Regions from separate parts of the Rhodopseudomonas sp. WA056 genome, predicted to be linked through region 3. Evidence: riboswitches for the same ligand, from Rfam matches in the RefSeq annotation. Region 3 holds a riboswitch; each other region holds the start of a gene.
What was found. Region 3 has a riboswitch for cobalamin ahead of metE (5-methyltetrahydropteroyltriglutamate--homocysteine S-methyltransferase). Riboswitches for the same ligand answer to the same signal wherever they lie in the genome.

Region 1: another riboswitch for cobalamin. It lies ahead of DU475_RS22135 (hypothetical protein); the one in region 3 lies ahead of metE (5-methyltetrahydropteroyltriglutamate--homocysteine S-methyltransferase).
Region 2: another riboswitch for cobalamin. It lies ahead of DU475_RS18600 (DUF1636 domain-containing protein); the one in region 3 lies ahead of metE (5-methyltetrahydropteroyltriglutamate--homocysteine S-methyltransferase).

The regions. Positions count from the first base shown of each region.
Region 1 is NZ_QPFS01000169.1:2,039-6,796, forward strand. It holds gene tcuA (FAD-dependent tricarballylate dehydrogenase TcuA) at 1-219, shown strand, start outside; gene tcuB (tricarballylate utilization 4Fe-4S protein TcuB) at 206-1,342, shown strand; cobalamin riboswitch at 1,430-1,632, shown strand; gene DU475_RS22135 (hypothetical protein) at 1,743-2,306, shown strand; gene DU475_RS22140 (precorrin-8X methylmutase) at 2,303-2,932, shown strand; gene DU475_RS22145 (precorrin-2 C(20)-methyltransferase) at 2,929-3,657, shown strand; gene cobJ (precorrin-3B C(17)-methyltransferase) at 3,654-4,415, shown strand; gene DU475_RS22155 (cobalt-precorrin-6A reductase) at 4,382-4,758, opposite strand, start outside.
Region 2 is NZ_QPFS01000110.1:11,639-16,396, reverse strand. It holds partial or broken gene DU475_RS18610 (nitroreductase family protein) at 1-460, opposite strand, end outside; gene cobT (nicotinate-nucleotide--dimethylbenzimidazole phosphoribosyltransferase) at 457-1,512, opposite strand; cobalamin riboswitch at 1,609-1,806, shown strand; gene DU475_RS18600 (DUF1636 domain-containing protein) at 1,915-2,346, shown strand; gene cobU (bifunctional adenosylcobinamide kinase/adenosylcobinamide-phosphate guanylyltransferase) at 2,343-2,873, shown strand; gene cobW (cobalamin biosynthesis protein CobW) at 2,877-3,881, shown strand; gene cobN (cobaltochelatase subunit CobN) at 4,016-4,758, shown strand, end outside.
Region 3 is NZ_QPFS01000024.1:4,889-9,646, reverse strand. It holds gene metE (5-methyltetrahydropteroyltriglutamate--homocysteine S-methyltransferase) at 337-2,703, opposite strand; cobalamin riboswitch at 2,809-3,003, opposite strand; gene prpB (methylisocitrate lyase) at 3,182-4,099, opposite strand; gene prpC (bifunctional 2-methylcitrate synthase/citrate synthase) at 4,110-4,758, opposite strand, start outside.

The sequences.
Region 1 (4,758 bases), on a different contig from region 3:
CGGCCGGGGCTGACGTTCGTGCACTACGGCATCAAGGTGGATGCAACGATGCGGGTGGTCCAGGCCGACGGTCGCCGCCACGACGACCTGTTCGCGGCCGGCATGATCATGGCTGCGAATGTGCTGCGCCGCGGCTATCTCGCCGGGCTCGGCATCACCCTATCGGCAGTATTCGGCCAGATCGCAGGTGAGGAGGCAGCGCGCCATGTCCGCGGCTGATCCGATGCTCGAAGCCGAGCGCGTGCTGCGGATCTGCAGCGCCTGCATGTATTGCGATGGGCTCTGCCCGGTGTTTCCAGCGATCGACGGCAAGCACAACTTCAGCCTGAGCGACGTCAGCTACCTGTCGAACCTGTGCCACAACTGCCAGGGCTGCTGGCATGATTGCCAATACGCACCACCACATCCGTTCGCCGTCAACCTGCCGGCGACGTTCGCCGATCTTCGGCAGCGCTCCTATGCCGACCATCTGTGGCCGCCCGCGCTCGGTCGCGCCTTTCGCGCCTCATCGCTCGCCGTGCCCGCCACCGTCGCGCTCGCGCTGCTGATCACCTTCGCGCTGGTGCTGGGCACGGGCTCACCAGAAGCATTACGGACGACATACGCTGGCGAAGGCGCGTTCTATCGCGTGCTGCCGTGGCCGGCGATGGCCGGGCTCGCGGGCGGCACGTTCGCGTGGGCAGTGATTGCGATCACGCTGGCGACTTTGCGATACTGGCGCACGATCGCGCCAAAGACGACGATCAGCGAGATCGTGCGCGCGCTGCCGGTTGCCCTCTCCGACATCATCACGCTGCGCCACCTCGGCGGCGGCGGACCCGGCTGCCATGACCATGATGAGCGAACCTCGCAGCGGCGACGGATCTTGCATCACCTGACTGCCGGCGGCTTCGTGCTCAGCGGCCTGTCGACGATCGCGGCTTCCGCTTATCATCACCTGCTGGGCGTGATGGCGCCCTACCCGCTCGCCAGCCTGCCGGTGATGCTCGGGCTCGTCGGCGGCGTGACGATGACCGTGGGTGCAGTCGGGCTGCTGGCACTGGAAGCGCGGGCCGACCGCGCGTCGAGCGACCGCGGCGAGACCAAGCTCAACGTCGCGTTTCTCGTCTTGCTGGCCCTGGTCGGCGCCAGCGGGCTTGCGGTGCTCGGCTTCCGCAGCACGCCCGCGATGGCGCCGCTGCTCACCGCCCATCTCGGGCTGGTGTTTGGCCTGTTCGCCGCGCTGCCGTTCAGCAAGGCGCTGCACGCGCCGTTCCGGGCAGCGGCGCTGCTGCGTGCCGCAATCGACAGCAGTCGCCGCGCTTCAGCGCGGGCTCCGGACGCCTCGGGCGACTCGCTTTGATCCTGATCAAGCTGGCGCGAATTTGATGGACGCGGGAGGCCGGCAAACTGGTCGTGAAGGTCGATTGACAGTTCGCCGTTTCCGTCCCAAACATCGCGCGCCGACGGTGTCCTGTCCTCGACAGGACGAAGAGGGAATATCGGAAGGCCGCTGCCCGCAGCGGCCGAGCCGAAGCTGCCCCCGCAACTGTAAACGGCGAGCCGACGCAACACGCCACTGGATAACTTCCGGGAAGGCTGCATCGGCGACGACCCGTGAGCCAGGAGACCTGCCGTCGCCTGCTATGATGACGTCGTTTCGGGCGGGGTGCCCCGGGATGTCTTTCGGCGGTCCGGAGTGCAGGTCCGTTCGCCGGTTTTGAGCCATCGCCCGCGATGGCCAACCGACGAGATTCGGCGCGATGCCGCCCACTGCGCTCCATCCCGGTGTCATTGCCGGTTCTCAGCCGTCGCTTCCGCCGGACGCCGCCGAGATCGCGGTGCTGTCGCCCTGCGCCGAGACGCTGGCAGCCTTCGCTGAGGCGTGGACCGGTGACGCCGACCGTCTGCACACCAGCGACCTCGCCTCCTTCGCTGCGCAGGCATGTGATCGCTCGCTCGATTCGTCGCTGCTGCGCGCGATCCTGATCGTACTGCCGGATCAGGCGGATCTTTGCCGTGAAGCCGTCGAAGCGATCACCGCGTTCGCCGGCAGCCGGCGGATAGCCTTCGCGGTCCTCAGCTCTCGCGAGCAGCCCGGTGTTCCGAGCGAACTGATCACCAACCTGCCCCCCACGACGCTCCGTCGCCTGAACAGGCTGTACATTCAGCGTGCTGGCGATGCCGCACGCGCCATCCTGATGCAGTTCGCCCTCGCCGCGGGGCTCAGCATCTCCGCGATGGAGACTTCAAGCGACAGCGCGGTCGCCGACACAGAGCAGCCCCCATCCCTTCTCCCCGAGCTGATCGAGGACGCCGCCCGATGACTTACGCCTACGAACGAGACGGCGACGCGATCTATCGTCAGTCGTTCTCCATCATCCGCGCCGAAGCCGCGCTCGATCGATTCACGCCCGACGAGGAGAAGATCGCGGTGCGCATCATCCACGCCAGCGGCATGGTCGAAGTCGCCGGCGACATCGCGTTCACGCCCGACTTCGTCGCGGCGGGCCGCGCCGCGCTGCAGGCCGGCGCGCCGATCCTGTGTGACGCGCAGATGGTCGCCAATGGCGTCACCCGCAAGCGGCTTCCGGCCGACAACGAAGTGATCTGCACGCTGAACCATCCTGACGTTCCTGCCCTCGCTGCAAAGCTCGGCACCACCCGATCGGCCGCCGCCGTCGATCTGTGGCGCGACCGGATGCAGGGCGCTGTGGTCGCGATCGGCAACGCGCCAACCGCGCTGTTCCGCCTGCTCGAAATTCTCGCCGAGCCCGGCGCACCGCGGCCCGCGGCCATTATCGGCATCCCGGTCGGCTTCGTCGGCGCCGCCGAATCCAAGGACGCGCTGCTGACGGACTCACCCTCGCCTTGCGTGATCGTGCGCGGCCGGCGCGGCGGCAGCGCGATGACGGCTGCGGCGATCAACGCGCTGGCGAGCGAACGCGAATGAGCACACCGACGATCTACGGCGTCGGCGTCGGCCCAGGCGCACCAGACCTGATGAGCGTCCGCGCTGCGCGGCTGATCGGTGGCGCCAAGGTGGTGGCGTATTTCCGCAAAGCCGGACGCCCCGGCCACGCCCGCCGCATCGCCGATGGCCTGCTGCCGGAGGGCGTGATCGAAGAACCGATGGACTATCCGGTGACGACCGAGATCGCACTCGACGATCCGGCCTATGCGGCGACGCTGCGCAGCTTCTACGAACAATGCGTCGCGCGGCTCGCCGACCACATCGCGCAAGGCCGCGACGTCGTCGTGCTGTGTGAAGGCGATCCCTTTTTGTACGGCTCGTTCATGCATCTGCACAGCCGGCTGGCGCCGCGCATCCGCGTCGAAGTCGTGCCGGGCATCTCCGGCATGGCGGCATGCTGGACTGCGAGCGGCACGCCGATCACCTATGGCGACGACGTGCTCTGCGTGGTGCCGGCAACGCTCGGACCAGCGCGGCTGAAGGCGGCGCTCGCCACCGGCGATGCAATCGTGATCATGAAGCTCGGCCGCAATCTGCCGAAGGTGCGCCGCGCGCTCGACGACGCCGGCCTGCTCGATCGCGCGATCTATGTCGAGCGCGGCGCGATGGACGATCAGGTCGTGATGCCGCTCGCCGACAAGACCACCGACGACGCGCCTTACTTCTCGATCGTGCTGGTCCACGGACAGGGACGACGGCCATGACCGGATCTGTCGTCGTCGCGGGCCTCGGGCCCGGCGCGCAGGAACTGATCACCCCCGAAGTCAGCGCAGCGCTGGCGCGCGCCACCGACATCGTCGGCTACGCGCCCTATGTGGCGCGCGTCGCTGAGCGTGAAGGCTTGCAGCGGCACGCGTCTGATAACCGCGAAGAGCTCGATCGCGCCGGCTTCGCGCTGCGGCTGGCGGCCGAGGGTCGCCATGTCGTCATCGTCTCCTCCGGCGATCCCGGCGTGTTCGCGATGGCGGCGGCGCTGTTCGAAGCGATCGAAGCCGGCGATCCGTCGTGGCGCGAGCTCGACATCCGCATCCTGCCCGGCATCAGCGCGATGTTCGCCGCCGCGGCGCGGATCGGCGCGCCGCTCGGCCACGATTTCTGCGCGATCAACCTGTCGGACAATCTCAAGCCGTGGGAGACCGTCGAGAAGCGGCTGCGCGCCGCAGCGGAGGCCGATTTCGTCATCGCGCTGTACAACCCGATCTCGAAGGCCAGGCCGTGGCAGCTCGGCCGCGCCTTCGAGCTGCTGCGCACCATCCATCCCGCGTCCGTGCCGGTGATCTTTGCGACCGCTATCAGCGATCCACGCGAACGCATCGACGTGGCGCCGCTCGGCGAGGCGGTGCCGCAACGCGCCGACATGCGCACGCTGGTGATGATCGGCTCGTCGCAGACCCGGATCATTCCGCGTCGCAGCGGCGCCGCTTTCGTCTACACCCCGCGGTTCTCCGGAGCGGTGTCGTGACCGAGCCAGGCCATCACATCGGCGACCGTCGCGACGCAGTGCCGATCCGGCACCGCGGGCCGCTTCACCATGATCACCGGCAGCCCGAGTTCGCGCGCCGCGGTGATCTTGGCAACAGCCGCATCGCCGCCGGCATTTTTGGCGACGACGATCTCGGTGCGGTGCGCCCGCAGCAGCGCGCGGTCGCCGGCGAGATCGAACGGTCCGCGCGCCACCACGATATCGACATTCGGCAACGGCAGCGGCCCGCGCGGTGGATCGACCAGCCGGACCAGATAGGCGTGCTGCGGCTGCGCCGCGAACAGCTCGAGGTTCTGGCGGCCGATGCCGAGAAACACCCGCC
Region 2 (4,758 bases), on a different contig from region 3:
AATCCAGCGCTTCGGGCATGGTCTGGCGGCCGACGCCGAGGCCCTGTGCGGTCGCGCGATCGCAGAACAGCGCGAACTGCCGCGGCGCGACGTCGATGCCTTCGAGTTTGAGTTTAGCGTACAGCGCCGCACGGTCGCCCTGATACGCGGTCGCTGCCACCTCGTTGCAGCGCAGGAAGTTGGCGCGGATCCGCGCCCGCGTCTCGGCCGAGTCGACGCTGATCCAGCGCCACGGCTGGCTGTTGCCGACCGAGGGGGCAAGCTGGGCCAGATCGAGCAGTTGTTCGATCAGCTCCGGCGCCACGGAATCGGTCTTGAAGCGGCGGACGTCGCGGCGCCACGCGATCAGTTCGGCGAATTTGTCGCGAAACGCTTCATCGAACACCGGCGGATTGGCGTTGGCGGCGGCGATCTCGGCCGGATCGGTCATCGCCACCAGTCTGTTCAGCGTCGAGCTCATAGTTTGCCTGCGAGCACGTCGGAGAGATCGGCGACGTCGGTGAGCAGCCGCGAAGCGGCGCGCAGCAGCGGCACCGCAAGGATCGCCCCGGTGCCTTCGCCGAGCCGCAGCCGCAGATCGAGCAGCGGCGCGGCATCCATCGCCTGCAGCGCGAGATCGTGGCCGCGCTCGGCGGAGCGGTGGGCGAATACGCAATAGTCGCGGGCTTCCGGCGCCAGCCGCACCGCGACCAGCGCCGCGGCGGTGGCGATGAAGCCGTCGACGATCACCGGACGGCGCTGCGCGGCGGCGCCCAGCACCGCGCCGGCCATCATGGCGATCTCCAGCCCGCCGAATTCGGCCAGCACTTCGAGCGGTGCGGTGGCGGTGCTGCGCATCGCCGCCTTTTCGATCGCCGCCTTCTTCTTGACCATCCCGTCGGCGTCCTGGCCGGCGCCGATGCCGATGCTCTGGTCGAGCGGGGCCGGACCGAGCCGATGCAGCAGCAACGACGATGAAGCCGTATTGCCGATCCCCATTTCGCCGAGCGCGATCACGTCCGCGCCCGCAGCGATCTCGGCACGCGCCAGCTCGGCGCCGCGATCGAGCGCCTGGCAGGCCTCCGCGATGCTCATCGCCGGCTGACGCGCCGCGTTGGCTGTTCCCATCCGGATCTTGGCGTCGATCAGGTCGGGATGTTTCGGCAGTTCGGCGGCGACGCCGGCATCGATCACCCGGACATCGACATGGTTGGCCGCCGCGAACGCATTGGCGGTGGCCTTGCCGGCCAGATAGGTCATCACCATCGCCACCGTCACGGCGGACGGATATTGCGACACGCCTTCTTCGGTCAGGCCGTGGTCGCCGGCGAACACCATCAGCACCGCGTTGTCGGCGCGCGGCGGCTGCGGATGTCGCATCAAAGCCAGCTCGATCGCGAGGTCTTCGATCCGCCCGAGCGAGCCGAGCGGCTTGGCCTTGCCGTCCACCCGCGCCCGCAAGGTTGCTTTCAGCGTCGGGTCGACCGGGGTGATCGAGGGCGGCTGCCAGGTGACGAGGGTGTCGGTCGGCATCGGATGGTCCTTTGGTTCGGCAAGGCGCGCAACTGACGTAACCGCGCAAGTCCGGTCAACACCACCTTCGCGTTGTTGACCCGCAACAGCGTCGCAGCTAGCGTGCGCCGCGATGGTCCTTCCGTAAGGAAGGTGAAAAGGGAAGCCGGTGGGAGACGCGGTGCGTCTCGATCCCGGAGCTGCCCCCGCAACTGTAAGCGACGAGCCATCGCCGAGGCCACTGGGAAATCCTGGGAAGGCGGCGAATGGCGGCGACTCGCGAGCCAGGAGACCTGCCATCGCGTATTGTGCTTTGAAGGCGTCGTCGGGGCGGGGTGCACCGGACGGAAGCAGTGCGGACGGCAAAGGCCTCTCCCGCGCGTTCCGACAAAGCTCGATAGCTGACGCGATGATTCGAGCCCGATGGATTCCGAGCCCCATGCCGATGTGAGCGCCGATCCGCCGCGCGTGCTGCCTGGCGCGCCGGTGATGGTCAGCGTCTGCACCACCTGCAAGACGATCGACGGCGTCGCCGTCGGCGCTCCGATGCTGGAGGCGGTCCGCGCCGCGCTGGCGGACGCCGGTTCGGTGCAGGTGCGCGCCGTGCAGTGTCTGTCCGCGTGCAAGCGCGCCGCGACTGTCGCGGTGTCGAGTGCGGGCGGCTACACCTTCGTGTTCGGCGATCTCGACGGTGCCAGCGGCGCCGACGCGGTGGCGACGTTCGTGGCCTCCTATCAGGATAGTCACTACGGCCTGGTGCCATGGCGGCAGCGTCCGGAACTCCTGCGCAAGAGCACGCTCGTCCGCCTGCCGCCGCCGCAATGGTCGCCCGACGATGGGCGGGCGCCGGCATGAGCGCGCTGATCTCCACCCTGGTGCTCGGCGGCGCGCGTTCCGGCAAATCGGTGTTCGGCGAACGGCTGGTCACCAGCAGCGGCCACGCTAAGATTTATCTGGCCACCGCGACCGCCAGCGACGACGAAATGTCCGACCGGATCGCGCATCACCGCGCCCGCCGCGGCGATGGCTGGACCACGATCGAGGAGCCGCTTGGGCTGGTCGATGCGCTGACCCAGCATGCCGGCCGTGGCCGCGCGGTGCTGGTCGATTGCCTGACGCTGTGGCTGTTCAATCTGATGGAAGCCGGTCGCGATCCCGAGGTCGAGGCGAGGCGGCTGGCGCGCTATCTCGGCGTCGCCGCCGGTCCGATCGTGCTCGTCTCCAACGAAGTCGGCCTCGGCCTGGTGCCGGAGACGCCGCTCGGCCGCGCCTTCCGCGACGCGCAGGGCCGTCTCAACCAGACCGTCGCCGCAGCCGTGCCCGACGTCGCCTTCATCGCCGCCGGCCTGCCGCTGTGGCTGAAACGCCAAACAGGAGAGTAGTTCATGACCGACCGCGTTCCCGTCACGGTGCTCACCGGTTTTCTTGGCGCCGGCAAGACTACGCTGCTGCGCGCGCTGCTCAATCAGTCGAGCGGCCGCCGCATCGCGGTGATCGTCAATGAATTCGGCGATGCCGGTTTCGACGGCTCGCTGGTCGAGGATTGCGGCGCGTCGGTGTGCGCACCGGGCGACATCGTCGAGCTGACCAACGGCTGCATCTGCTGCACCGTGGCCGATGATTTCATCCCGACCATGGAGAAGCTGCTGAACCGAGACACGCCGCTCGACGCGATCGTGATCGAGACCTCCGGCCTGGCGCTGCCGCAGCCTCTCCTCAAGGCGTTCGCCTGGCCGGCAGTGAAGACCCGCGCCACCGCCGACGGCGTCGTCACGGTGGTCGACGCGCTGGCGCTGAGCGAAGGGCGCGTGCCGCTCGACGACGACGCCGTGAAGGCGCAGCGCGACGCCACGCATGACGATCCGATCGAGGAAGTGTTCGAGGATCAGCTCGCCTGCGCCGATCTGGTGGTGCTGTCGAAGAGCGATTTGGTGGCGCCCGATCAGCTTGCCGCGCTCGAGGCCAAGCTGGCGAGCCGGGTACGGCCGAACGTCCGCATCGTGCGGTCGCATGGCACGCTGGCGCCGTCGGTGCTGATCGGGCTCGATGCCGAAGCCGAGAATGATCTTGCATCCCGCACTGGCCATCACGCCGAAGGCGAGGAACACGATCACGATGATTTCGACTCGCTGGTGATCACCCCGCAGCCGGCGGAGACGCTGGACGCCATGAAGGCGCGGGTCGGCGATGCGCTCGGGCTCGACGGCGTGCTGCGCGTCAAGGGCCATGCCCGTGTCGCCGGCAAGCCGGCCCCGGTCGTGGTGCAGGCGGTCGGCTCGCGGATCGATCTCGCTTTCGCCCGTCCCGACGCCGAGCGCCCGGACCATCTGGTGGTGATCGGCCTCAAAGGCTTCGATGCCGACGCCGCCCGCCGCGCGCTGGCGGGGTAGTTCATGTCGTCTTCCGTCATTGCGAGCGAAGCGAAGCAATCCAGGAGCTCCGGACCGGGAGCTGGATTGCTTCGTCGCTTCGCTCCTCGCAATGACGGGGAGAGCGCGGTGCTCGTGCCACCAAGGCCCCTCGTATGCACCTGAAGCTCGACACCAGCGTCAGCATCGACGACGGCGACGTTGCGCGCGATCTTGGTCAGGCGACGGCCGATATCGTGGTGCTGTCGGCGGCCGACAGCGATCTGGCAGCGTTCGGCGCGGCGCGCGACGCGATGCCGGACGACTATCCGACCCTCCAGCTCACCAATTTCCTGGCGCTCGGCCATCCGGCGTCGGTTGATCTCTATGTCGAGCGCACGCTGGCGAAGGCCAAGCTGGTCATCCTGCGGATGCTTGGCGGCGAGGCCTATTGGCCGCACGGCGTCGACAGCCTGCGGCGCGATGCGCTGGCGCGTGGCGCACAGTTCGTCTGCATTCCGGGTGAGATGGAGTGGAACGCGGAGCTGGCTGCGCGCAGCACCGCCGATCTCGACGACGCTCACGCGCTGTGGCGCTATTGCAGTGAGGGTGGTGCCGACAATATTCGCCTGGCGCTGCGCTACGCCGCCTGGATGATCCTGCGTGACGACTGCCCGCCGCCGCCGCGGCCGATGCCGGCCGCTGGTTTCTGGCCGGCCGAGCCGCCCCCATCGCAGCGCCGCCGCGCGCTGGTGATCTTCTATCGTGCCCTGGCGGCGAGCGGCGATACCGCGGCGATTGCGGCGCTGCGTGACGCTCTCGCCGCGCGTGACTTCGATCCAACCTGCATCTTCGTGACCAGCTTGAAGGATGCGCGCTCGATCGCATTCCTGCGCAGCGTGCTGACCGCGACGCCGCC
Region 3 (4,758 bases):
AGCAATTCGATGTCGGAGTAGGTGCACAGCCGACTATCACCCACTGGTCGGTTCAGCACGGCAGGAGGCGACGATCTGCAGTTCGGCCGTCCGCCCTCCGCAAGAAGCCGAAGCAAGGAGGGCGTCCAGGTCGCGGTCGCCTTCGCAGGAACCCGGCCTCTGCGATCTCGCCAATTAAACACACCAGGCCGGCCATTGGCCGATCCTCATCCCCCGCGACCGGAACGTCGCCAACGCGATCATTCGTCGGCCCGACAAGTTTGGAGGCCCCCGGCACCCAGCCGGAGGCCTCCCCGATGGCAGCACGTCACAAGCACCGTTCAGAGCGGCGCCACTTCATCCCGCACTGATCTGGCGAATGTGCCGCGCTGCCTCGACCATATTGATGAGCGCCCCCTGGACCTCGTCCCAGCCACGCGTCTTCAATCCGCAATCCGGATTGACCCACAATTGCCCGTCGGACAGCCGCTGCCGCGCGAGCTGAAGCAGCGTCGTCATCTCCTCGACCGACGGCACCCGGGGCGAATGAATATCGTAGACTCCGGGACCGATCTCGTTCGGGTACTTGTAGGTCTTGAACGCGTCGAGCAGCTCCATCTTCGAGCGCGACGTCTCGATCGAGATCACATCGGCGTCCATCGCGGCAATCGCGTCGATGATGTCGTTGAACTCCGAGTAGCACATGTGCGTATGGATCTGGGTCTCGTCCATGACGCCGGACGAGCACAGCCGGAAGCACTCGACCGCCCAATCGAGATACCCCTTCCATTCGGAGCGGCGCAGCGGCAAGCCTTCGCGCAGCGCCGCCTCGTCGATCTGGATCATCGTGGCGCCGGCCTGTTCGAGATCGCCGACTTCGTCGCGGATGGCGAGCGCGATCTGGCGGCACGCCGTGCTGCGCGGAACGTCGTCGCGGACGAACGACCAGTTCAGGATCGTCACCGGTCCGGTGAGCATGCCCTTCATCGGCTTGGCCGTGAGCGACTGCGCGTACTTCCACCAGCCGACCGTCATCGGCTTCGGCCGCGACACGTCGCCGAACAGGATCGGCGGCCGCACGCAGCGCGAGCCATAGCTCTGCACCCACCCCTCCTTGGTGAAGGCGAAGCCGGAGAGTTGCTCGCCGAAATACTGCACCATATCGTTGCGTTCGAACTCGCCGTGGACCAGGACGTCGAGGCCGACCTTCTCCTGCCACTGAATCGCCCGGGCGGTCTCGCCGCGCAGGAACGTGTTGTAGTCCGCATCCGAGATCGCGCCCTTGGCATGAGCGGCGCGGACCTGGCGGATCTGGGCGGTCTGCGGAAACGACCCGATCGTGGTAGTCGGAAACGCCGGCAGCTGTAGCCGCTGATGCTGCAATGTCGCACGCGCAGCAAACCCGCTGTTGCGATGGATCATCGCGTCGGTCACCGCCGCGGCGCGGCCGATCACCGCGACGTCGTGCACTTTGGGCGACTTGCGCCGCGTCGCGGCCGCCTTGGCCGAGGCGGACAACTGGTCGTGCACCGCGGCCCGGTCGCCGCTCAAGGCCCTGCCCAGTGTCGACAGCTCGCCCATCTTCTGCAGCGAGAACGACAGCCAGCTCTTCAGGTCCGGATCGAGGCCGGCTTCGAGTTCGAGATCGACCGGCACATGCAGCAGCGAACACGACGGCGCCAGTTGCACGCGGTCGAGCCCACGCTGCTGCACGATCGGTTCGAGGCGATCGAGCAGATCGGGCAAATCAGCGCGCCAGACATTGCGCCCGTCGATAATGCCGAGCGACAGCACCAGATCCTTCGGACCCTTCGCGATCACAGCGTTGATCTGCTTCGGCGCCCGCACCAGGTCGAGATGCAGACCCGCGATCGGTAGCGCCAGCGCGGTCTCGAGATTGTCGCCGAGCCCGCCGAAATAGGTCGTCAGCATGATATCGAGATGCGGCAGCTCGCGCGCGATCTGGCCGTAGGCATCGCGAAACGCCAGGCGCTCGCGATCGTCGAGATCGAGCACCAGCGCCGGCTCGTCGAGCTGAACCCACTTCGCCCCCTCCGCCGCGAGCCGGCCGAGGATCTCGATGTAGACCGGCACCAGCTTCGACAGCAGCGACAGGACGTCGAAGTCGGCATCCGCGCACTTGCCGAGCTTCAGATAGGTGACCGGCCCGAGCAGCACCGGACGGGTGTCGTAGCCGAGCGCCTTGGCCTCGCGATATTCCTCGAGCGGCTTGAGCGATACGAGCTGGAAGCTCTGCCCGGCGGAAAATTCAGGCACCATGTAGTGGTAGTTGGTGTCGAACCACTTGGTCATCTCCTGCGCCGGGACGCCCTGCGGTGCAGAATCGCCGTGGTGATGACCATTGGCGCAACCATGCCCTGCGATTTCGGCCTGGGTGCCGCGCGCCATGGCGAAATAGGTAGCAAGTGAGACCGGCCCCCCTCTCCACCCATAGATCTCGGGAATCGCGCCGACCATCACGCTGGTGTCGAGGACCTGATCGTAGAGCGAGAAGTCGTTCGACGGAATCACGCTGACGCCGCGCGCTTTTTGCCGCGCCCAGTTCGCCGCGCGCAACGCGGCCGCAACTCGCAGCAGGTCGGCTTCCGTCGACTTGCCGGCCCAGAAACTTTCGAGTGCGGATTTCAGCTCGCGCCGCGGCCCGATCCGCGGTGTGCCGAGTGTGGCGACGGCAAGAGACGTAGTAGTTGTGAGAGAAGACATGGCTCAACCCCAAAAGTTGGGGGCAAGGCCTAGCGACGCGGCATGATTCCCCGAACCGCAAGCACGGCGGGGCCACAAGCGCACCACCGGGGCACCCCGCCCGTGGACGTTTCGTTCGACGAGGCAGGTCTCCTGGCTCGCGGGTCATCGCCTTCGTTCGACCTTCCCGGGATCGCTCCCAGTGGCTTTGCTGAACGTCGGCTCGCCGCTGACAGTTGCGGGGGCAGCGCCGGCCTTGCACCGGCTTCCCTCTTAGCTCCGGACGATACGATCCGAAGAACCTCGACGGCGATCACTATGGCGAGGATGATCCAAGGCTGTCAAGCGATCCACGCTTCGATCATCTCAACTAATTAGTTTCCCCCGCGCAAGACGCGCAGCAACAGGCAGAAAGACTCTGTCCTACCGAACCGGAGCTATCAGCTTCCGCCGCTCGGGACGCGACATCGGCTTGCTACCCGCCGATTCCGTCTCTCGCCTATGATCCGGCCGACGCCGGCGCGATCGATCGAACGATCGACGCATCCAGCGCCTCGAAGCGGTCGAGCCCGAGCGTGTCGTACAGCTCGGCGCGGGTCTGCATCTCGCCGAGCATCGCTTGCGTGCTGCCGTCCCGCCGCAACGTCGCATAGAGCTTCTGTTGCGCCTTGTTGGCGACGCGCAGCGACGACACCGGCCAGATCACCATCCGGTAGCCCATCTGCTGAAACTCGTCGGCGGTGAAGAACGGAGTCCGGCCGAATTCGGTCATGTTGGCGAGCAGCGGCACGCCCGGCATCCGAGCAGCGAATTCGCGGAACATCTCGGCCGTGGTCAGCGCCTCGGGAAAGATCGCGTCGGCTCCGGCCTCGATGTACAGCCTGGCGCGCGCCACCGCGCCGTCGATGCCTTCGCTCGCCGCCGCGTCAGTCCGTGCGATCAGATAGAGATGTCGTCGCGCCTTCGCCGCGGCGGCGACCTTGGCGGCCATGTCGTTCGCGTCGGCGAGCTTCTTGTCGTTGAGATGGCCGCACTTCTTCGGCAGGAGCTGATCCTCGATATGAACCGCCCCCGCGCCGGCATCCTCGAAGGTGCGGACCATGTGCATGACGTTGAGGGCCTCGCCGTACCCGGTGTCGCCATCGACCAGGGTGGGAAGGCCGCCTGCCCGCGCGATCTGCCGGATGAAGAACGCCACCTCGTCGACCGTGATCATCCCGAGGTCGGGAATCCCCATCGACGCGGTCATCGCGGCGCCCGACAGATACAACGCCTCGAAGCCGGCGGCACGCGCCTGCAGTGCGGCCATGCCATTGTGCGCGCCCGGCATCCGGACGATGCCGCCGCGCTCGATCAGCGAGCGGAACCGCACGCCTGCGGGGTCGGTGGGGAGATCGGCAGCAACGAGATACGGCATGGTTTCACTTTCAGGCATGACAAGAAGACGGCGCGTGGCCGCGTTGTTCGATCGGCACGAACAGACGATTCTCCGGTCCGACGTAGTTCGCGGTCGGGCGGATGATCTTGTTGTCCTGCCGCTGCTCGATGATGTGGGCGCTCCATCCCGCCGTCCGTGAGATCACGAACAACGGCGTGAACAGCGAGGTCGGCACGCCCATCGCGTGATAGGAGACGGCGCTGAACCAGTCGAGATTGGCAAACATCTTCTTGGATTCGTGCATCACCGCCTCGATCCGGTCGGCGATCTCGAACATCTTCACCGATCCGGCCTCGACCGAAAGCCGCCGCGCGACTTCCTTGATCACGCGGTTGCGCGGGTCGGCGATGGTGTAGACCGGGTGGCCGAACCCGATCACCACCTCCTTCGCAGCCACTCGACGGCGGATGTCGGCCTCCGCCTCCTCGGGAGTCGCGTATCGCTTCTGGATTTCGAACGCCGCTTCGTTGGCGCCGCCGTGCTTGGGACCACGCAGCGCTCCGATCGCGCCGGCGATCGCCGAGTAGAAGTCGGCGCCGGTCCCGGCGATGCAGCGCGCCGTGAAGGTCGAGGCGTTGAACTCGTGCTCGGCATACAGGTTCAGCGAAGTATGCATCGCGCGGACGTGGGACTCTCGC